2 regions of the Shewanella sp. 3_MG-2023 genome follow, and region 1 is predicted to be linked to the other one. Evidence: predicted binding sites of a transcription regulator. Region 1 holds the regulator's gene; the other holds the start of a gene.
The links. Region 1 encodes LexA, which represses DNA repair genes until DNA is damaged. Its sites were predicted from a motif close to TACTGTATNNNNATACAGTA; they were not measured.
Positions count from the first base shown of each region.

Region 2: the regulator LexA is predicted to act here: its motif matches at 6,412-6,431, upstream of Q4591_RS12680 (LexA family transcriptional regulator).

Region 1 is NZ_JAUOSH010000004.1:132,894-143,992, reverse strand. Features, by position in the region: gene ctaD (cytochrome c oxidase subunit I) at 1-938, opposite strand, end outside; gene coxB (cytochrome c oxidase subunit II) at 948-2,564, opposite strand; gene Q4591_RS03795 (cell division inhibitor SulA) at 2,995-3,501, opposite strand; gene lexA (transcriptional repressor LexA) at 3,498-4,115, opposite strand; gene plsB (glycerol-3-phosphate 1-O-acyltransferase PlsB) at 4,494-6,914, shown strand; gene mtr (tryptophan permease) at 6,926-8,170, shown strand; gene Q4591_RS03775 (VOC family protein) at 8,538-9,335, shown strand; gene Q4591_RS03770 (hypothetical protein) at 9,377-9,643, shown strand; gene Q4591_RS03765 (efflux RND transporter permease subunit) at 9,727-11,099, opposite strand, start outside.
Region 2 is NZ_JAUOSH010000020.1:53,473-64,571, forward strand. Features, by position in the region: gene Q4591_RS12650 (bifunctional acetate--CoA ligase family protein/GNAT family N-acetyltransferase) at 1-1,028, opposite strand, end outside; gene Q4591_RS12655 (LysR family transcriptional regulator) at 1,048-1,845, opposite strand; gene Q4591_RS12660 (magnesium transporter) at 2,041-2,526, shown strand; gene Q4591_RS12665 (HlyD family secretion protein) at 2,523-3,596, shown strand; gene Q4591_RS12670 (YgjV family protein) at 3,735-4,391, opposite strand; gene Q4591_RS12675 (Y-family DNA polymerase) at 4,688-5,944, opposite strand; gene Q4591_RS12680 (LexA family transcriptional regulator) at 5,985-6,392, opposite strand; gene Q4591_RS12685 (hypothetical protein) at 6,886-7,290, shown strand; gene Q4591_RS12690 (RecX family transcriptional regulator) at 7,457-8,269, shown strand; gene Q4591_RS12695 (DUF6435 family protein) at 8,304-8,483, opposite strand; gene Q4591_RS12700 (bile acid:sodium symporter family protein) at 8,765-9,736, shown strand; gene Q4591_RS12705 (DUF4937 domain-containing protein) at 9,772-10,500, shown strand; gene Q4591_RS12710 (hypothetical protein) at 10,552-10,980, opposite strand.

The DNA of each region.
Region 1 (11,099 bases):
ATGTGATGCGCCCAAACTAGGAAGGACAAAATCGCAATACTTGAGGTGGCGTATACCATGGAGGCATAACCGAAAAGCTTTTTACGGCTAAAGGTGGGAATAATGGCCGAGATAATCCCGAATGAAGGTAAAATCATGATGTAGACTTCGGGGTGGCCAAAGAACCAGAAAATATGCTGGAACATCACAGGGTCGCCGCCGCCAGCAGCATCAAAGAAGCTGGTGGCAAAGTATTTATCAGTCAGTACCATGGTTACTACACCTGCCAATACCGGCATCACTGCTATTAGCAAGAAGGCGGTAATCAGCCAAGTCCAGACGAACAATGGCAGCTTCATCCAAGTCATACCCGGAGCACGCATATTAACAATGGTCACCACCACGTTAATAGCACCCATGATCGAGCTTATGCCCATAATGTGAACTGAGAACACAAATAATGCTGTGCTATCAGGGCTATAGGTTGTTGACAGTGGTGCATAGAAAGTCCAGCCAAAGTTGGGGCCTCCACCTTCCATAAATAGCGAGCTAAGTAGAATCGCAAACGCGAAAGGTAAAATCCAAAAGCTCCAGTTATTCATCCGCGGTAGTGCCATATCTGGCGCACCAATCATCATTGGAATGAGCCAGTTAGCTAAGCCGGTAAAGGCTGGCATGACTGCGCCAAATACCATAATCAAGCCATGGACTGTGGTCATTTGGTTAAAAAAGTTAGGTTCAACTAACTGTAAACCGGGTTGGAATAACTCAGCACGAATGACCATGGCCATTGCGCCGCCGGTTAAAAACATAATGAAACTAAACCACAGATACATTGAACCAATATCTTTATGGTTAGTGGTTAAAACCCAGCGCATAATGCCTTTTGGCGCCCCATGATGATGGTCATCATGGTGATCGTCGTGAGCGGCTGGTGAATCTTGTGTAATTGTGCTCATTTTAATCCCTTACTTTCCGTGACCAACAACATCAGCAGCCTGAACTGCATCGCCAGAGTTATTACCCCAGGCATTTCGCTCATAAGTCACCACTGCAGCAAGCTGTTGTGGCGTAAGTAGCGAGTTAAATGCTTGCATTGCCGTGCCAGGTTTACCATTGATGACAATATTAAGATGATCCGTCACTGGACCGACGATGAGTGGGCTGCCTACTAATGAAGGGAACGCGCCAGGTAAGCCAGTACCAGCAGCTTGGTGACATGCAGCGCAGCTAGTCATATAGACTTGCTCGCCCATGGTCATTAACTCATCCATCGTCAAGTCATCCAATACCACAGCTTTAACTTCTGCTGCTTGTGTTGCCGCTTCAGTCACAGCTTGTGTTGCAGTGTCTTCAAGTTGTTCAGCTGTAGGTAAGCTTGCTGGTAAAGTCACAGGCGTTGACGTGTCTGCGATAGAAGTGCCTGCACTAGGAGCGTCAGCAGTGGTTGGTGTAGCGCTAGAATTTGTCCCATTGCCACTCACATCAGCCGCTTGCACGGTATCGCCAGAGTCATTACCCCAAGCATTACGCTCATAAGTGACTACTGCAGCAATTTCAGTTGCCGTTAGCTGCTTGGCAAACGCTTGCATCGCAGTGCCAGGCTTACCATTAACGACAATATCGATATGACCAGACACTGGGCCTTTAATCATTGGACTGCCAATTAGGGAAGGGAAGACGCCAGGTAAACCAGCACCATTAGGTTGGTGGCAAGCCGCGCAGCGACCCATGTAGATTTGTTCGCCTTGGGCCATTAACTCGTCATAGCTAAGGGTTTGGCTCAGTGAGGCTTGTGCAGCGGCTTTAGCATCGACAGCAAATTGCTTTTGGTCGATTAGCCATTGGTCAAAGTCTGCTTCTGAGACGGCTTCAACAACAATAGGCATAAAGCCATGATCTTTACCGCATAGTTCGGCACATTGGCCTCGATAAGTACCTATTTTATCGATTTTAGTCCAAGCTTCATTGATGAAACCAGGATTTGCATCTTTTTTAACGGCAAATGCTGGTACCCACCAAGAGTGGATAACGTCATCCGAGGTCATTAAAAAACGTACTTTACGATTTATTGGTAAAACCAGCGGCTTATCGACCTCTAAAAGATAGGTGTCGGTTTTATCTGCGGTGCCAGTAATTTGGTCTGCTGGGGTAGATAATAAACTGAAAAACTCGACATCTTCATTGAAATAGCTGTAATGCCATTTCCATTGAGAGCCCGTCACTTTGACTGTCAGTTCAGCATCGCTGGGATCTTCCATAGCAATCAGCGTTTTTGTTGCTGGGATTGCCATGCCAATTAGGATTAGAAATGGCAATACTGTCCAAGCTATTTCAACCTTGGTACTGTCATGAAAGTCGGCTGCAACTGCACCCTTAGATTTTCTGTGATAGATCATGGAATAAATCATGATCCCAAAGACCACGACACCAATGGCGCAACAGATATACAAAATAATCATATGCAGGTCGTAAACCTGGCCACTGATCTCTGTTACACCTTGAGTCATGTTTAAGGGCATCTCTGCCGCTGTGAGTGGGGTTGCAAGCAACGCCACCATTAATCCGTACAACAATCGCTTCACAAGACTACTCCTCTGCTAATTGCGAATTGCAATTACAAAGAAAAGCCACACAGTAATACTCTGCTCTATGCAAACTTTTCATACCCGAAAAAGTTTGATCATTTCAAAGTACACGGTGGCTTTGAGCTTGAAAACTCAATTATGTTATTACGTTACGGTGCCACACTTGTACCTAATACTGAACTTATCAATTATATTTGACGCTTTACATTCAAGGCTTTCTATACCGCACGGTACCAGCTCAATCTTTTAATAGCGTTTGTATCTTTTTGACATTTATTCTCGGCAGTACGATAAATTGTTACTACCTTGTTAACTACATTACTTGGAGATTAAATATTGATCAAGATCACTTTATCATCTAATTTGCTGAAAAAAGTGCAAAAAAAAGCCCCTCAGCGTAGTGAAGGGCTTTTTTAGTCATATTTTACTAGTGAAACGAGGTAAGGTTTACCCGAGTCGGTACTGCTAAAGTTTGCGTTAATGGGTCGCCTTCAGGTAAGTGAGTATTTACATCTTCAATGATAAGCCCTTGGGCTAAGGCATTTTTGGCAACCAATTGAATGCGGCGATTGTCGCGGGCATCTAATGGTGGTGTCCAAGTAATTACTGCACTTGAAGTACCGTTAGTGAGCGCTTTTTCCATCGCCCACAGGGTTTCGACTTCATCTTTGGTGTGAACTAACAATACTCTGTCCATACGAACATTGGCATTAGCAAGAATTTGCTTATAACCGATATGCGGCGGATTAATCAGTACAATCCAACGGCCTTGCTGACTTAAAATGGCTAACTGACTGCATAATTGAGTCAATTCAGTTAAGCCTTGGTTTTGGGTGCGCTTGGTTTCAATCCCTTGTTTAGTGGGTAAGGGATCAGATGCCATATCTACCCATAATCCAGGGTGACGCGGTGCATTGCCTATTAATGTGTTCATAACCAACCTCCATTACGAATAACGCCAACAGCAAGCCCTTCAATCGTTAGGTTTTGGCAACTTAAATCAACTTTAATCGGCTCATATTCTGCATTTTCAGCATGTAAATAAATAATATTGCCTTTCTTTTCAAATCTTTTCACGGTTACATCGTCTTCAAGACGTGCCACTACAACTTGACCATTGGTGGCAGTTTGCATTTTATGCACTGCTAATAAGTCGCCCTCTAAAATACCAATGTCTTTCATACTGTCGCCTCGAACGCGTAGTAAGAAATTAGCATTGGGCTTAAACATTTCTGGGTCAACTTGGAAATACTGTTCAACATGCTCTTGAGCAAGGATAGGTTCACCTGCAGCAACTTGGCCGATAAGTGGTAAGCCTGCTTCAACTTCCTCCTCCACCTGCACCATGCGGATCCCGCGAGAGGTACCAGGAATAATTTCAATACAGCCTTTTTTTGCCAGTGCTTTTAAGTGTTCTTCAGCGGCATTGGCGCTTTTGAAGCCTAATCGAGTTGCAATTTCTGCACGAGTTGGCGGCATACCTGTTTCGGCGATATTACATTTAATTAGCTCTAATATTTCAGCTTGGCGTGGCGTTAAAGGTCTCATATTGATTCCTGTTTTTTTATACAGTGACTGTCATTATATACAGTATCGGTGGTCGCGCAAGTATTAACCAAATTAATTTAACTATTATCATCTAATTCTTGTTGGCTATATATGGGGGCACGGTTAAGTATCTGTAATTTAATTATTTAGTTAATGAAGGTAAGTCAGCTTTTTAAACCGATGAAATTGGCTATTTCTCACATCGTTTGTTTAAACAGTATATTTATACAGTAGTGTTGATTGAAAATAGGTTGGTTGTTATTCGGATATGGCTATTTTTACTGAACAAATATTCTCTGTATAGACCCTTGTTAGTGAAACTGAACCATTATCTGGTATTCTATGGCCAATTAATTGATGTTGAATATGCGAACACTCATGTTAAAACCTGACTCAATCATAGCAAAATCATTACGTTGGATTCAAAAACTGATGGTGCACACGGTTGTTGTGCCTGAAGATCCCTTTGCCGATCTGAACTTAGACCCAGATAAACCAGTGGTCTATGTGATGAAGACAGAATCACTCAGTGATATTGCGGCATTAAATGAAGTGACCGCCAAATATGGCTTACCGAGCCCTTATGAGCGACTAGACGTTGATGGCTTAAATACCCCTAGAATTGTGTGTATTGAAGGTCGTAAGCCTCTATTTGGCAAGCGTTTAAGTGGCGAAAAATTTGTTGATAACTTCACCAGCTTATTAGCCTTACATAAAAAAAATGATCAACTTGATATTCAATTGGTGCCAGTGAGTCTGTATTGGGGACGTATCCCTGGTAAAGAAGATGACACCATGACCGCAGCCGTATTTGAGCGTGAAAACCCGACCTGGTTACGTAAATGGTTGATGATTTTGTTCTTAGGTCGCCATAGCTTTATTCAATTCTCAAATGCTATGTCGCTACGTTATATGGCTGATGAACACGGCACTGATGTCAGTATTGCGCATAAACTTATCCGTGTGGCGCGAGTGCACTTTAGACGCCAACGTAAAGTGATGACAGGCCCACAACTGCCAAATCGTCAGGCAATGTTCAACTCATTATTAAAGTCTGATGCCATTGCTCAAGCGATAAAAGAAGAAGCGCTTAATAAAAAAATTCCTGAAGACAAAGCCCGCGAAAAAGCTATTCAGTATTTAGATGAAATTGCAGCGGATTACTCAGACAGCTTAGTGCGTATTGCTGAGCGCTTTCTTACTTGGTTGTGGAATAAGTTATACAGCGGTATTAGCATTAAAAGCGCTGAAAAAGTGCGTAAGCTGCATCATGATGGTCATGAAATTGTCTATGTGCCTTGCCATCGTAGCCACATGGATTACCTACTGCTGTCGTATATTTTGTATTACCAAGGCATGGTGCCGCCGCATATTGCCGCCGGTATTAATTTAAACTTTTGGCCAGCAGGCCCTATGTTCCGCCGTGGTGGTGCTTTCTTTATTCGTCGTAGCTTTAACGGTAATAAACTTTATACCGCAGTGTTTCGTGAGTATTTAGATCAGTTATTTGCTAAAGGCTATTCGGTTGAATACTTCACCGAAGGTGGTCGTTCTCGTACCGGTCGTTTATTAGCGCCTAAGACCGGCATGTTAGCGATGACAGTTAACTGTGTACTGCGGGGCATTGAACGCCCAGTAACCTTAGTGCCAGTTTATCTTGGTTATGATCATGTGATGGAAGTGTCCACCTATCATAAAGAGTTAAGCGGTAAGAAAAAGCAAAAAGAATCAGTGTGGCAGGTCTTTGGTGCGCTGCGTAAATTAGGCAACTTTGGCCAAGGTTACGTTAACTTTGGCGAGCCAATCAATGTGCAGCAATTTTTAAATCAACAATCGCCAAATTGGCGTGAAGAAATTGCTCAAGATCCGGATCAAAAGCCATCATGGTTAACGCCAGCAGTAAATGTATTGGCCAATAAAGTGATGACTAACATCAATGGCGCCGCCGCAGCGAGTTCGGTGACATTAGCAAGTATGGCGCTGCTGGCTTCAGAGCAAAACGCCCTGCAGCGCAGTGAGCTTGAAACCCAGCTAGACCTCTACCTGAAAATCTTAAAGGATGTTCCTTATACTGAGTATGCGTCGGTGGCTGAGGGCTCAGCTCATGACCTAGTTGAGCAATGTTTGTCGCTGAATAAATTTACCTCAACCACAGATGCCATCGGCGAAATTATCGCAATTGAAGATAGCTCAGTGATTGCGATGAGCTATTATCGCAATAACATAATTCATCTAATGGCAGTGCCTTCATTAATCGCCAGTTGCTTGGTGCAATATGAAGAATTTAGCCGAGAAAAAATCCAGCAAATTGTTAATGATTTTTACCCATTATTGAAAGCTGAGCTGTTTATGGGCATTGAAGATTTAAGTGCCTATGTGGATCAAGTGCTTGATTTGTTTGTTGAACAAAAGCTAATTTCCGGTAGCGATCACTTTGAAGTCAATCAAAGTAATGTCACTCAGTTAATGTTATTGTCCGCCACGGTCAGTGAGACCCTACAGCGTTACGCGATTATCTTTAATTTACTGGCTTACAAACCAGAAATTGAGCGTTCTGATTTAGAAAGCGCCAGCCATTTATTGGCTCAGCGTTTAGGTGCTTTACATGGAATTACTGCGCCTGAGTTTTATGATAAAAAGCTCTACAATAATTTGAGTGTGAAATTAAAAGAATTAGGGTATTTATCCGCTAACGATAATCAATTTGAAGTCATCCGAATACGTGATCATGCCAATGGTATGCTGCGTTTATCTGTTCGAAAAACCATTGTTGATAGTGTCACAATGGAACATGGGTAATAACTAATTTTATGAGTTCGACACAATCTCAACCGCAAAATAAATCCTTATTGGGCGGTGCTATGATCATCGCCGGTACCACAGTCGGTGCTGGTATGTTTTCTTTGCCTGTGGTCAGTGCAGGCATGTGGTTTGGCTATTCATTAGTCATGTTAATTGGTATTTGGTTTTGTATGCTGGTGTCAGGTCTGATGCTACTTGAAACCAATTTGCATTTTAAACCCGGTGACAGTTTTGACACCTTAACTAAGGTAACCTTAGGCCAGTTTTGGCGGATTATTAACGGGTTATCTATTGCTTTCGTGTTGTACATCCTGACCTATGCTTACATCAGTGGTGGTGGCTCGATTGTTAATCACACCCTTGCGGGGATGGGGATTAACTTACCTCAACCGATCGCAGGGTTAGTGTTTGCCGTCGTACTTGCTGCAGTGGTGATCATCAGTACCAAAGCGGTTGATCGCATTACCACCATTATGATTGGCGGGATGTTAATTACCTTTTTTCTCGCCATCGGAAATCTGCTGATTGATATTGATAGCGCAAAATTATTAATGCCAGATGGTGAGGCGAGTTTCTCGCCTTATATTTTAGCGGCGCTACCTTTTGGGCTGGCCAGTTTTGGTTACCACGGCAATGTGCCAAGCCTAGTTAAGTATTACGGCAAACAACCTAAAGTGATTTTAAAAGCCATCTTTATTGGTACGTTTATCGCCTTAGTTATTTACAGCTGTTGGTTAGTGGCAACCATGGGCAACATTCCCCGTAGTCAGTTCAGCGACATTATTGCCCAGGGCGGCAATATGGGTGTGTTAGTGGGCGCTCTGTCAGATGTGATGGCGAGTAAATGGCTTAATACCATGTTGACCTTGTTTGCTAATCTTGCTGTGGCGTCATCATTCTTAGGGGTGACCTTAGGCTTGTTTGATTATCTAGCTGACTTATTTGGCTTTGAAGAAAGCAATAATGGCCGCATTAAAACAGCTGCGATCACCTTTATCCCGCCGACAGTATTAGGTTTGTTATTCCCTAATGGTTTCTTGATTGCCATTGGCTTTGCGGCATTAGCGGCGACCATTTGGGCGGCGATAGTGCCAGCCATGATGGCATACAAATCGCGCAAAATGTTCCCTGATGAGAAGAGCTTTAGAGTCCCAGGTGGTACGCCATTGATTGTGGTGATTATTGCATTCGGTGTCATCACCGGCGCATGTCATTTGTTGGCGATGGCTGAGTTACTGCCAGTTTATAAATAATACTTTAGCTAGATAAAGTGGTGTTTAAACACCGAAATGACCTCCAAAAAGCCCTTTGAAAAGGGCTTTTTTATGGGCGTTTTCTAGCAAGTAAGGATGTGACTGTTAGCATTTTGACTAAAGGTGTGTGTAATTTACGACTTGTGACCGATAGTGACTAGCCATGGCTTGCTGATATTGTTGTCTATATAAGGCTATGATTTTAAGTTGTATTTATTATTTAAATGTCATTTTTTATACGAATAACCAACCATTATTGCCAACTCGACTTTAGCTTTAAAAGTGTCTTAACTTAAAGAGTGTTGTCATTTAGGTTCAGCTTAAACCTTTATTCTTATAAGTCATTATCAACAGCAGGGTGAGGTGTATGAAGGTGTCACACTATAAACAAGGGCAACCTTGTTGGGTCGAACTTGCCAGTCATGATTGGTATGCCGCGAAAGCATTCTACCAAAGCCTATTTCAGTGGCAGGCTGATGATATGCCCATGCCTGAGGGTCATTACACTATGTTGCAGTTAGCGGGTGATGACATTGCGGCTATGTATCAAATGCCCAAAGAGATGGAGAGTTTGCCAACCCATTGGCAGCTTTATTTTGCCGTTGATGATGTTGAGGCGACAATTAAAGCCATTAGGCTTGCGGGTGGACAAATTATTGCAGGCCCTCACTCTGTTGGTGATTCAGGGATTATAGCTGTGTGCCAAGATCCTGATGGCGCACGATTTTCAATCTGGCAGGCCATTAACCATATCGGCATTAAGCGCTCATTTGAGCCCAATACTTTGTGCTGGGTTGAATATATGTGCCGCGATCTGGCCACATCAACCGATTTTTATACCCAAGCGCTTGGCTTTGAGACTAACAGCCTTGATATGTCTTCAATGGGCATAGCTGATTACGTGCAATGGCTGGTGGATAAGCAAGCCATTGGCGGTATGATGCAAATGACGTCCGAGTGGGGTGATACCCCGCCCCATTGGATGCTGTATTTTAGTGTGCAAGATTGTGATGCTATGGCTCAAGATGCCGAAGCTCTAGGCGGGCGAATTTGTGTCCCGCCTACGGATATTCCGGATGTGGGTCGTTTTGCGGTGATTGATGATCCCCAAGGCGGCACTTTTTCAATTATTGCATTGACCGAGGTAGCGTCTGAAGTAGAATAATTGCTTGAAAGTTAAACTGTAAATCTAATCAAGGAAGACTTATGACACTCACAAAGGACGAAAAACTCGCGGTAATTCAAAAGAAAATGACCATGGTGGCAGTCATTGATTTTCCTGGCACGTTATTAATGGCGGCGGGTTTATATGGCTTGTTTGCAGGTTTTGATACTGCTGCTTATCCGATGCTGGCGAATCCAATACTGCTGTTTGCTATGGTTGGAGTCGGAGGTTGTATTATGGTTTGGGGTCTTTTAAGGATGATGCAACTGGCACGAGAAAAGCAAGGCGTACTCAGTGAACCAAGCTAACAAGCTTATATTCAGCTTGTGGCTTTATAGATAAAAAGGCGCCTTAAGCGCCTTTTTTAGTGTTTATGAGTGACTTTGTAAACCTAGTTACTGAGTTTACGACCATAGATTAGTAAATAAATGGCTGGAATAACAAACAGCGATAGCAGCGGCGCAGTGACCATGCCACCAACCATAGGTGCGGCAATTTTCTGCATCACTTCGTTACCGGTTCCTGTGCCCCACATTATCGGCAGTAAGCCAAAAAATATGGTCGCAACTGTCATCGCTTTGGGGCGAATCCGCATTACAGCACCTTCAATCAATGCTTGGCGTAAATCATCTTTGCTATTGAGAGTGTCATGATGTTTTCGGTCTTTTATACTGTTGTTGAGATACACCTGCATCACCACGCCAAATTCAGCGGCGACACCCGCAAGGGCAATCATCCCCACAGATACCGCAACCGAAAAGTTGAAGTTCAGCAAATATAAAAACCAGGCACTGCCTACTAAGGCAAAGGGTAAACTCAGCATAATTACTGAAGCTTGAGCAAACGAGTTAAAGGTCAGCATCAGTAATATAAAAATAACTGCCAGCATTAGTGGAATGACTAACTCCATCTTGGCTTCAACACGCTGCATATATTCATATTGACCCGCAAAGCTGTAGCTATAACGTGCTGGCAAAGTGATTTGCTGGCCTAAGGCTATTTGCGCTTGCTCGATATATTCGCCGATAGAAATATCTTTAATATCGACAAACACCCATGAGATTAAACGGCCATTTTCACTGGCAAGCATGGGCGGTCCATCACTGATGGTGATGTCGGCTAAAACGCTTAATGGCAGATATTTACCGGTTTTGGTTAATACCGGTAAATCTCTGAGTTTTTCGATGCTGTCACGTAACTCTCGTGGATAACGAATGTTAATTGGGTAACGTTCTTGACCTTGAATTGATTCCCCTATATTCATACCGCCGATGGCGATTTGCACCACATCTTGGATGTCACTTAGGGTCATACCATATCGAGCTGCATTTTTTAGTTTCGGCTCAATATCGATATAACGTCCACCACTACTTCGCTGCGCAAATGCTGATGTTGTGCCTGGCACTTGGCTCATTACCGCTTCGATTTCAGCGCCAATTTTTTCCAGTTCGGCCACATCTGAACCCGATATTTTAATGCCGACAGGTGTTCTAACCCCGGTGGACAGCATATCGATACGGGTTTTTATCGGCTGCACCCATGCGTTAGTCATGCCGGGCACTTTCACCGTTCTCTGTAATTCAGCAATAATAGATTCTAAGGTCACGCCTTCACGCCATTGAGCATGTGGTTTAAGCATGATGGTGGTTTCAAGCATGGTTAATGGTGCAGGATCGGTAGCGGTCATCGCGCGGCCCACTTTACCAAATACTCTTTTGACCTCTGGTACCGTTTTAATCAATCTATCGGTTTGCTGTAAAATTT
Region 2 (11,099 bases), on a different contig from region 1:
AATATGCGATTTAATTGTGTGATGGTGTCATCTGACAACTGTGCCAGTTTACCGCCTTTAATAATGAGTTCATCAGCGGCCAATACTGCAGGGCCGCCGCCATTACTGATTATGGCGACTCGCTCACCTTTTAATGGCGTGGAGTGGGCCAAACTTTCAACTGCGGCAAACAGTTCAATTAAGTCATGCACCCGCAACATACCACCACGCTTAAAGGCGGCATCGTAGACGGCATCATTGCCGCCTTTACCGCCTGTGTGCAACATAGCGGCCTTAACGCCTTCAGCACTGCGACCCGATTTAATCACAAATATGGGTTTATTACGGGCTGCTGCGCGCGCTGCGGATAAAAAATGACGCTTTTCACTAATAGAATCAATATAAAGCATAATGGCGCTGGTGCGGCTATCACGACCTAAATAATCGAGCAATTCATCAAAATTTATATCAGATGCATCACCTAAAGATATAAACGATGAAAAGCCGATGTCTTTATTATTAGCCCAATCCAGCACCGTAGTACAAATGGCGGCAGATTGTGACACAAACGCAATTTTGCCTTTTTTAGCGCCGGTATGCGCTAGGCTCGCATTAAGACCAATGGTGGGAATAATCATCCCTAAACTATTTGATCCCAATATTCGCATGCCGTAACGTTTTGCATTTTGCAGCGTTTGAGTTAACAGGCTAACACCATGTTCATCAAACTCATCAGCCATGCCTGAGGCCATAATTATCGCGATTTTACAGCCAAACTGCGCTAATGTTTCGACGATATCAGGTACACGACTAGCGCGAGTACATATCACGGCTAAATCGGGTTTAATGGGCAGCGATTCAATATTGGGATAAGCCAATACGCCCATAACGGCGGAATATTTAGGGGTTACGGGCATAATGGGCCCTGAAAAGCCGCTGGCCAATAAGTTTTTCATCAACACGCGCCCCGCGCGCTTTTCACTATTTGAGGCACCAATAACGGCGATGGAAGTGGGTTTAAATAATGTGTGAATACTTCTTTGGCTCATAATACCCTCAGCATAATCATTAACGCGTGGTAATTGCTTGTAATAAGACGTTTTTACATATCTCTGATAGCCATACTATTTTAGCTTCATGGCGCCGCGATGAACTACAAATAATCGCCATGTCTATGGCGACTTCTTTTTTGTGCAATTCAGCATCGATTTTAAAATTATAGGAGTAATGATCGGCCAGTAATTGGCGATGTAAACTATAGTTGTCGGTAATGATTGTCGGATTATGGTTTTCATTTAATTCACGAAAATATTCAACATGTTCATTTAAATCATCAACTAATAGCTTTACAAATTCCCCTTGCTCATTGCCCACTTTAGTAACATAACCAGAAGCCACTTTTTTCTGATACAGCTGCTGCGGTCTGTCTCGCAATGATTGCACGCCGATATCAATGGAGCCATCGATCAAGCCATCATTACTGGATTTTCGCCATTGTCTTAACTCTATGGTGGCATTGGTTTGTTTGCGTAATTCATTGATTAGGCTTTTACCCATTAATACCATCAAGGGTTCGCCTAAGTGCACCGAAATGAACTGCAGGTTTTTAGGGTCAAAGTATTCTGGTTCTAGGGCTAAGCTAATTTGCTCGATAGAACTTTGGATTTGCGGGGCGATTTTATCGGCATAACTGGTGGGTTGTAGGCCATTAGCGGTGCGAATAAATAACGGGTCGCTTAGTTCTTCACGTAATTGAGCCAATACTTTTGAGACAAATGATTGTGAGCGGCCCAGTTGCTTGGCGGCTTTTTGGGTCGAGCCTGATCTATACAGGGTGACAAACACATTCAGTGCATTCAAATCCATGAGATACCGATAAATAAGTGCAATTTAACAATATATTACACTATAAATTCGAAGCGTACATTGGGACTAAAGTAAATAGTTCATTTGGAATATCGGTTATTCCGTTATCACAGTGAGTTATTGCTAATATTCAGCTCATATACAGCGAGACATTGTTACTCTCCCTGTTAAATATCTCATGTTTTTAGGATCTTTATGACTGAATTACCTGATATCGACACGGTTCAACCATCATTGAGCAATAAGTTATCTTTCTATGTGCGAAAAATGACCACATTTATTTTATCGTTATCGGTTATCGGACTTTTAAGTTATGGCTTCTCATTACTCACTCAAATACACGGTAAGCAATTACCTGAAGGCTACTTTGTTAATGGCTACCCCAGCATTTTAACCCTATTAGATTCTGAATTTTTTATGGGCTTTGTGTTTGTGGTCACCATTTTGATCATTTGCTATGTACTGCTGTTATTTTGGAAATTACATGAAGTTGCAGTTCATAAGGCAGAAGCCATGTCGAGTGCCCATACCCAAATTGTGTTTGCTTTATCTTTATGTGGTTTGTTTATTGATAAGACCTGGTGGGTACTGGCGATAATCATTGCTTTTGGGCGCTGGGATGTCCTATCTAAACGGTTATCAAGCATCATTAGTAATGGCATCAAAGGAGTTAAATCATGAAAGAGATCATGTTGCCTTATGTGTTAATTATATGGCTCTTAGTCAAATTAGGGGTCATTCAATGGAACCTTACTAATGCGGTACGCACCATTGGTTTAGGAATGTTTATTGCTTTTTCATTGTTTACTGGCCATCGCTTTTGGTCACCCGCTGATTTAACCGATAGCTCAACCATTAAAGCGCCTCATGCAGTGCTAAGTCCACTCATTGGTCAGGAAGTTGAAAACGTCTATGTGACTCATAACCAAATCGTTAAAAAAGGGGACTTGATTTACACCTTAGTATCAGTGGATAGCACGGAACAAATCAAAGCCCTTGAAGCCAGTAAAAATGCAGTACAAGCGCAGCACGCTGCCGCAATCCAACAAATTAACGCTTTAAATGTCAGTATCAATAATGATGAGCGTAATTTAGCGCGTCTAACGGCCTTAAAAGAGCATGCAAGTCAGGTGGACCGCGATAATTTACAAGCGCAGATTGATGCCAATCGTGCCCAAGTGGCTGCCAATATTGCCCAGTTGGGCGCGCAAACAGCGCAAATGCAAGCTATTGAGGCTGATATTGAATCGGCTAAATGGACAGATTCACGTCGTGAAATACGGGCTCAATATGATGGGCAGCTTGCCATTACCAATGTAACTGAAGGCACCCGCTTGGGTAATATGCACTTGTTTGATACCAGTAAGAAATTTTTAGAAATGCGCATTGCCGATCAATCATATCGCTATATAAAACCTGGGCAGTTTGCCGAGTTCTATGTGGATGCTTATCCGGGAGAAATCTTTAGAGGCAGAGTGCACAGCATTACTTCAGGTACGGGCGAAGCCATGATTAACCCCATGAGTGGCAGTCAACATGTGCGCCAGCATGTGGGTAACAATGGCGGCTCTCATGGTCGTACAGTCGTTATTGAGTTTGAAGAACCTGAAGGTTATTCATTACCGATTGGGGCAACCGGCTCAGCTTGGATTTCTGCTGAGAAACCCCATCCAGCATTGGGCTTTATGGATATCATTGGCGCGGCGACTGTTAGGCTTAAAGCGTTAAAGTCGTACCTTAATGCGCTTTAGTGAATGCGTTCTAGTGAATGTGCTTTCGTTGCGAGTCATTGGTATTAGCATTAGCAGAGTGAGTAATATGACTCGCTCTTAATTGCTTATTACCACAGGGTTTACTCATCCTAACTGAATTGATTCAAGCTAATTACTTTAACCTTTAGACAGTGCCACTTGTGTTTCATTACAGCTTTCAAGGGCACTATTTTGCTCAAAGTTTTGGTTGAGCTGGTCGTTATAGTAGTCGCTAAATTCGCGCATAAGCCCTAGTGCCAATATTGCTATTGTCATTACTTGGTAGAGTATTCCTGACCATGACATCAAATATATTGAAAGCATCAGGTTTAATCCATTACTGGCAACCATAGCTAACCTTAGTTGACTGCCCGCTAAGAAGAATAAACTAAAGCTCATTACGACTGCAGCGATAACCGCACACCATTCACTCCAATGCTCAGCCCATAGAAAACCCTGCGTCATGGCAATAATACTAAAGCTGAGTGACATGGCTAAAGGCGATGTTAACCAGGCAGTCGATGCAAGATTTTGCTGGTTATTGCTATTCAAACTTTGACATAAACGAAAGCGAATAACATTAACTAGTTGGTTGGCCATGCCGAGAAAGCTGCCTAATAAGCCTAAATGGATTGCGGTAAGTACTGACGCTATCATATTGCCATGAATAAATTTGCAGTCTTGTTGTTGGCTATTTGCCCACCAGCCAATGGCCATTGAGACAAAGCCAATAAGCTGAAAGTAAAATAGGGGCTCGGCAATAAACTGAAAATCAAATGCGGAAAAATCTAACACAGGCAAGCACAATCCAAGAAAATTAAGGATGCGTATTGTCGTTTTTTTCAGCAATAACACAATGGCTAAAATCGCATAATAGCCTCGCTCATGTGATTAGATATAAAACTGTGAACTGGAGAGTGTTTTTTGAACAGCTAGAGTTGACTAAGTTGTATTTTTGTTGAGCTTAAGATCGATTAATGTACTGTTTGGGTTTGATATTAGTTATCCATTTTACGCTAATTTAAAGCCACAACTAAACCTGAACCAAGTCAGAATAAAAACCAGCACACGCAAATCAATTTATCACCAATTTAGCCACAGTGGATTTGCGGAATATCTTGCCAACAGCTGGTGTATTGCGGGGTTAATAGCTCACGGCGCATATGCCATTTACCTCCAATACCTTGGGCGGCGACAAATATTGCATCATTACCGTAGCGTTGATTTAACTTATCAAAAACCTGCATCAAGGCAGGATCTTTTACTGGGGCAAACAAGTCTGTTTGCAAATGTTTGACCGGTGATAAATCTAACAATCCAATCCCGATTTTATAGTAGCGAGTATTGGGGTTATAAAGCTTACGGGCAATTTCTGCTGCGTAACTGATGATTTCACGGTTGTCATTAGTTGGATATGCACAGCGGTAATGATATTTAAAGCCATTAGGCTGTTCATCATAAGGGGAGTTACTGGCAAAGATCAGTATGGTGCTAGCCACAGAGCCTTGCTTTCTGGCTTTGGCTGCCGCGATACCAGCATGCTTACTGAGCGCCTGTAATAATGAGTCTATATCGCTAATACGTTCACCGACACTACGAGTTGAAAAGATCTGCTGTTTATCTGCTCTGGCGCTATCCCAGCCTTTACAAGCCTCGCCATTGAGCTCTCTGACTGTACGCTCGATTTCAATACTAAATTGGCTACGAGCAATGCCTGGTTGTAATTTAGCCAGATCCAGTGCGGTGGTGATCCCCATGGCATGTAATTTGTTACCGATCCGCGAACCGATCCCCCACACATCGGTGACTTTCATTGTCGCTAAAATGGCATTTCTTTGCTCAATGGATTGGATATAACATACCCCGTTATAGCCCTGGAGCTTTTTAGCGGCATGATTGGCCACTTTGGCAAGGGTTAAGGTGGCAGCAATACCGACACACACAGGTAAACGGGTTTCTTTCCATACCGCGCGGCGGATCATAGCAGCATGGCTTAATAAACACGGGATCGCAGGGTAACAATGTTTAAATGACAGAAATGACTCATCAATAGAGTAAATATGTTGCTCAGGTGCAAAGCGGCCAATCACTTCCATCATAGAGTGAGACAAAGAGGCATAAAGCTCATAATTGGAGGAAAGCGCAATCACGCCTGCTTTTTCACAAAAATCGCGCACTTCAAAGTAAGGACCAAATTTACCCACTCCTAATGCTTTTGCCTGGCGGTTAGCCGCCACAATGCAACCATCGTTATTGGACAGCACCACGATAGGACGGCCACGCCACTCTGGGCGAAACACTTGCTCGGCGCTGCAATAAAAAGAGTTGGCATCAACGAGTGCATACATAATTTAACTGTCCGTTAGTCGTTAGTTTAATCAGCTAACATTAGTTATTAACTAATATAGGGCTTTGGCGATGACAACGGATTGAACGGATCACCACGCCTTCAACACTGAAGTTGTCATACTCTTGTATCGTGACACTCTGGTGAAGATCATTTGCCGATAATAATAATCGCCGCTTGATATCAATGAGCTTACAGACAAAGTTGCCGTTATAGTTTGCCACTATCACATCATGGTTTTCGACACTGACATGGCGATCCACAATGAGAATATCCTTATCAAAAATGCCGATTTTCTCCATAGAGTCGCCGCTAGCTTGGCCAATAAAAGTGGCACTGGGATGTTCAATCAATAGCTCATCTAAACTTAATGGCAGTTGCCGATATTCAGCAGCAGGACTTTCAAAACCAGTAATACCGGCACAAGCAAAAATAGGAATAACCTTCATAACAATCGACACCCAACAGTACTGTGTGTTTATACAGTATTATAGCTGTCCCCGTAAAATTGGCAATAAATTCCGTAAGGTTGTCGAATAAGCGTGCGAATTGTTGGTTATTTAATCTGTTATGGGGCATTGAGGGAATGCTTTGCTGAGTGAGCTGAACTAAACAGCATTGCTAAGTACTAAATTATGAGCAAGGTAAGCGTGAGTGTTTAAGATTGAGTGGCGACTATTATCGAGCTGCTGTCGAACCATTAGCCGAAAATAACCTAATAAGCATTCTTTAAGGAAAAACGTTAAAAGTTAATTGTTTGTTCAGCTTACGTTTAGCTTACGTAGGTAAAATAGAGGCAAGTTTAAAGCTTATTATCAGTATCAGAATTCAGTATCAGAATTCAGTATCAGAATTTTATAAAGCGCTAATACTGACGATGAGTTCAAGTGCAAAGTGCTTAATCAGCCAGAAATCAGTTGTTCATCAACGGGAGTAAACATAATGAAAAAAGTATTTATCATTTCAATGTTAGCAATATTATCTTTTGGCGCGATCGCTAGCCCATCGACTCAAAAGCCCGTTGTCATTCAAATTCAGGATTCATTCACGCAAATCAATAGTGCTTTAAGCTGCTCAATTGTATATGCCCACACTCCGATGACTTCACAGGCCGATTATTATAAAGGAGTAGTCTACGAACGCTATTCAGATCTTGTTGAACAACTCGTGTTATCAGGCCAGTCAGAAGAGGGCGCAAGACAAACAGCGATTGAAAAAATTGTCATGCAAACACAAACCATTGAACAACAAATCAATGATACTAAAAGCGGTGGAAAAACAGAGTTAAAACAACTGCTGCAACAAACGGCTAAAAAGAATGATTGTGTCCACTACGCAAATAATTAAGATGTACGGTCACAATTAAGATGTACGGGCATAGTTAATATTCATAAAGCGATTAATATTTACCACGAATAAAGCAGACATTTTACCGTGGCAAGAACTTCTAGTTCTGAACAGAGTAGTGGTCTGCTAAACTGCCTTTGTCATTTCTAATCAATTAAAATTTTTTATGCAAAGTAAGCCACTTCGTCAAGCCAAAACAATCGAGAATGTTTTCAACAGTGCCTATTGGCACCTTGGTCAGCAAGATTTTACTATCAATGAAATTCGCACCAAGCTTGAGCGTAAAACCGATAACCAGCAATGGATTGACACTGTTCTCGCTAGACTCATTGAAAGTGGCTATTTGAAAAATGATTTTGATTTTGCCGTTCGCTATTGCGAACTGGCCTTTAGTCATGAGACGGCTAAAGGCGCTATCAAACGTAAATTACAATTAAGAGGCGTATCAGTTGCTGAAATTGATACCGCAATTGAACAAGTCATGCATGAGCAAAATGTCGATTCATTTGAGATGGCGACAGCGCGATTGCAAAACAAATTTGAACACTTTCATGGCACTAATAAAGAAAAAGTTTATTCACAGATGACCACCAAAGGGTTTTCTCGCGCTGAAATTGATTACGCACTATCACAACACCCTCAAGTTGACACCCTGCGCAGTAAATTAGCCATAAAAGCAGACAAGGCTGACCTGAAGTCTGAAATTATCAAGTTGTATAATAAAGGCAAAGGCAAAACGCTGATCTTGCAAGAATTAAAACAGCGGCTTCTTGATGTCAGTGATTTCGAAGAGCTGATATACCAACTAAGCCTAACAGAAGAGTTAGACTTTTATCTCAGTTGTAAAAGTCAGCTGGCTAAAAAGCGTTATGACTTATCCGACTATAAAGAAAAGTCCAAAGCCTATGCTTACTTATCTCGAAAAGGCTTTGATAGTGATGAAATAAAAGAGGCCATGACTTTAGATGATGATGCATAGCTTCTGTCTATTTAAACTATTTGGAGTTTTAAAGCTACTTACTAGCTTGTCGTTGTGCTAATTCAATCTGTTGCCAAATACTCTCTGCTGCAGAGGAAAGGCTAGCATAACTTTTTATATCCCCCTTTCTTTGTGCCTGCATGGCTTGTTCTTGCGTTAAATCATATTGCTTGCGTAAGTTTTTAATGGGATCTCGTTTGAATATGCCAAACATAGGTGAATCCTGTTAGAAAGAAGATGCATAGTTATACGCCTCAACGAGGAAATAGTTTATAAAAGTGCAATTTTAATGGTCGTAAGTTTATATATTGGCTGTTAAATTAAATTGCTGTTGGTCATGCTTGCTAACAGTGTTTGAGCCCCTAGGTTCGCTTTTTATTCGGCACATCAAAAAGTCGTGAAAAAAATTCAACCTAAGAATCATTGCAGTAAAGAGATTTTTTAATAAGTTTACGTTTTTAAGTTGTTAAGGTTAAATTTTTTGATATGAATATAATGAGTAAATTAAAACAAGAATGGTTTTTAGTCGCTATGGTTGCAGCGATTGCATTGGCTATGGTGTCAGCTGATGTGGGCAAGTCTGGCGGGATATTACAGCTTGATCAAGTAACGGCTATTGGTATTGCCATGGTGTTTTTTTTACATGGGCTTAACCTGTCACCTAAGGCAATAAAAGCGGGCGTTACTAACTGGCGACTACACCTTTATATTCAATCGGCCACTTTTATTGCTTACCCGATCCTGTGGCTACTTTTTGGGGATTCACTTTTAGCCTTTATGCCTGCAGCGCTAGCGTTTGGTTTTTGCTATTTATTCGTATTGCCAAGTACCATATCTTCTTCAGTAGCAATGACAAGCGTAGCCAAAGGCAACATACCTGCGGCAATTTTCAATGCATCGCTTTCAAGTATTATAGGCGTTTTTATAACGCCATTATTTATTCAGCTGTTTATGAATCTCGATGGCGCTGAATTAAACCTGATGGATTCGGTGTTTTCTATCGCCAAACTATTATTAATTCCAATGATTGTTGGCCAGCTTTTAAGGCCGTTATTACTGCGCTTTATAGAGAAACATAAATCCGTGATAAACAAAGTAGACAAAATCGTCATCATCTTGATTGTTTACAATGCCTTTTGTGATTCGGTTATTAATGGTATTTGGAGTGAATTTTCAGCTTGGTTACTGCTGTATTGTATTGCCATTTGTACCCTAGTGCTGTTGTTGATGGTGCATGGGATCCAATGGGGCGCTAAGCGATGTCAATTTAATAAGGAAGATGAAATCGCCGCGGTGTTTTGCGGCACTAAAAAAACCTTGGCAGCTGGAGTACCGATGGCGCAGGTTATTTTTGGATCTGATCCCGCATTGGGAATGATTTTGTTACCCATCATGCTGTATCACCCAATACAGATTTTTTATTGTGCACTGTTAGCTAATCGCTATGCAAAGCGATTAGCAAAATAATGTAACTGATTAAATTCAATGCATAAGGATGGGTAATGACAATTTTAAAACTAATTAGCTGCACTGTAGATGATGATAATGTTGCCGCTTTTACAGCAAGCCAATGTGCTTGGCAGCAATTAGAAAATTGTAGCGGATTTTTAGCACAAGCGGGTGGCTGGCGCGCTGATTTAAATAAACTACCTTTGCAAAATTATGCTGCACCGTTGCATGATAAAAACATAAATACCGCCGTGGTTTTCGGGTTTTGGCAGTCAGTTGAAGATGTTACTGCCTTCATGCAAACTACGCACGATCAAATATTTACCACTAATCATCAGGGTAAAACCTACCAAACCTGCCAGGTTAAGTATTTTGAAATGTTGCCAACATCGTCAAACTTAGTTGTGGCTCACCTCAACTCAGAGATTATCAGCATTAGTCATTATGTGGCTGATTTAGCGCAAATGGCGCAACTGCAGCAACTTTACTTTGACAACTACTCATCAAAGGGGTTGATTGATTGCCAGCTTTTAAGGCTTAGTTGCTCACTTAAGTCACAAGCTAGTGCCCAAGAAGATACAAACGTAGAAGCAAAAGTTGAGTTCATGCTGGTTTGCTGGTGGAGCAATCAACAAAAAGTTGTTTTAATGCAAAATAAAATCCAGCCAAAGCAAGAACAACAAGGGCAGTTAACAGCGTTATCTGAACAGGTTATTAAGCTAGAGGCGAAATGGAATGTGCAAGCAAGAGCTATTGAAATAGCTAAGGATATAGCAGACTGATATTCAACAGCCTGCCTAATTTTAATAAAAAGTCACCGGTAAATAAAAAGTCTATTTGTATTCAATAATACGAGCGATATAGCTAAATTTACCAGAGTCATTGCGATAGTTTCGGTACAAATCAACTGAGAATGCCTTTGGTTTATCTTGATCAATTTTTACGGCAATTTTATCACTTAACTTATCTATATTAGATTCATTATAAACATAGAATTTGTTCACTTTTTCAAGCCCAAGCTGTTTAGCTTTGTGGCTTGTGGTATAAATTTCGCTATAAACGTCTTTGACAAATCCTTGATAGGTAACGCGTTCAAAATTAGCATTTTTATCAACAGTGATAAGAATATCAGTTTGCTCATCTAATGTTATTAACTGCTCCATTGCTGAGTCTAATTTATGATGGGCTGCTTCGTTCAATGTCTCTGCAGAAACACCTGCAGATAGTGAAATAAGTAATGCTGCAACCAATGTCTTTTTCATTCTATTACCCTAAATTTTTAATTCGTAAAATATGTTTAAAATCACCTAAAATTAGGCCGATAACTACTGTTTTAAGTTTTTACGATGATTTGTTTAAATACATCATAATCAATCATTAA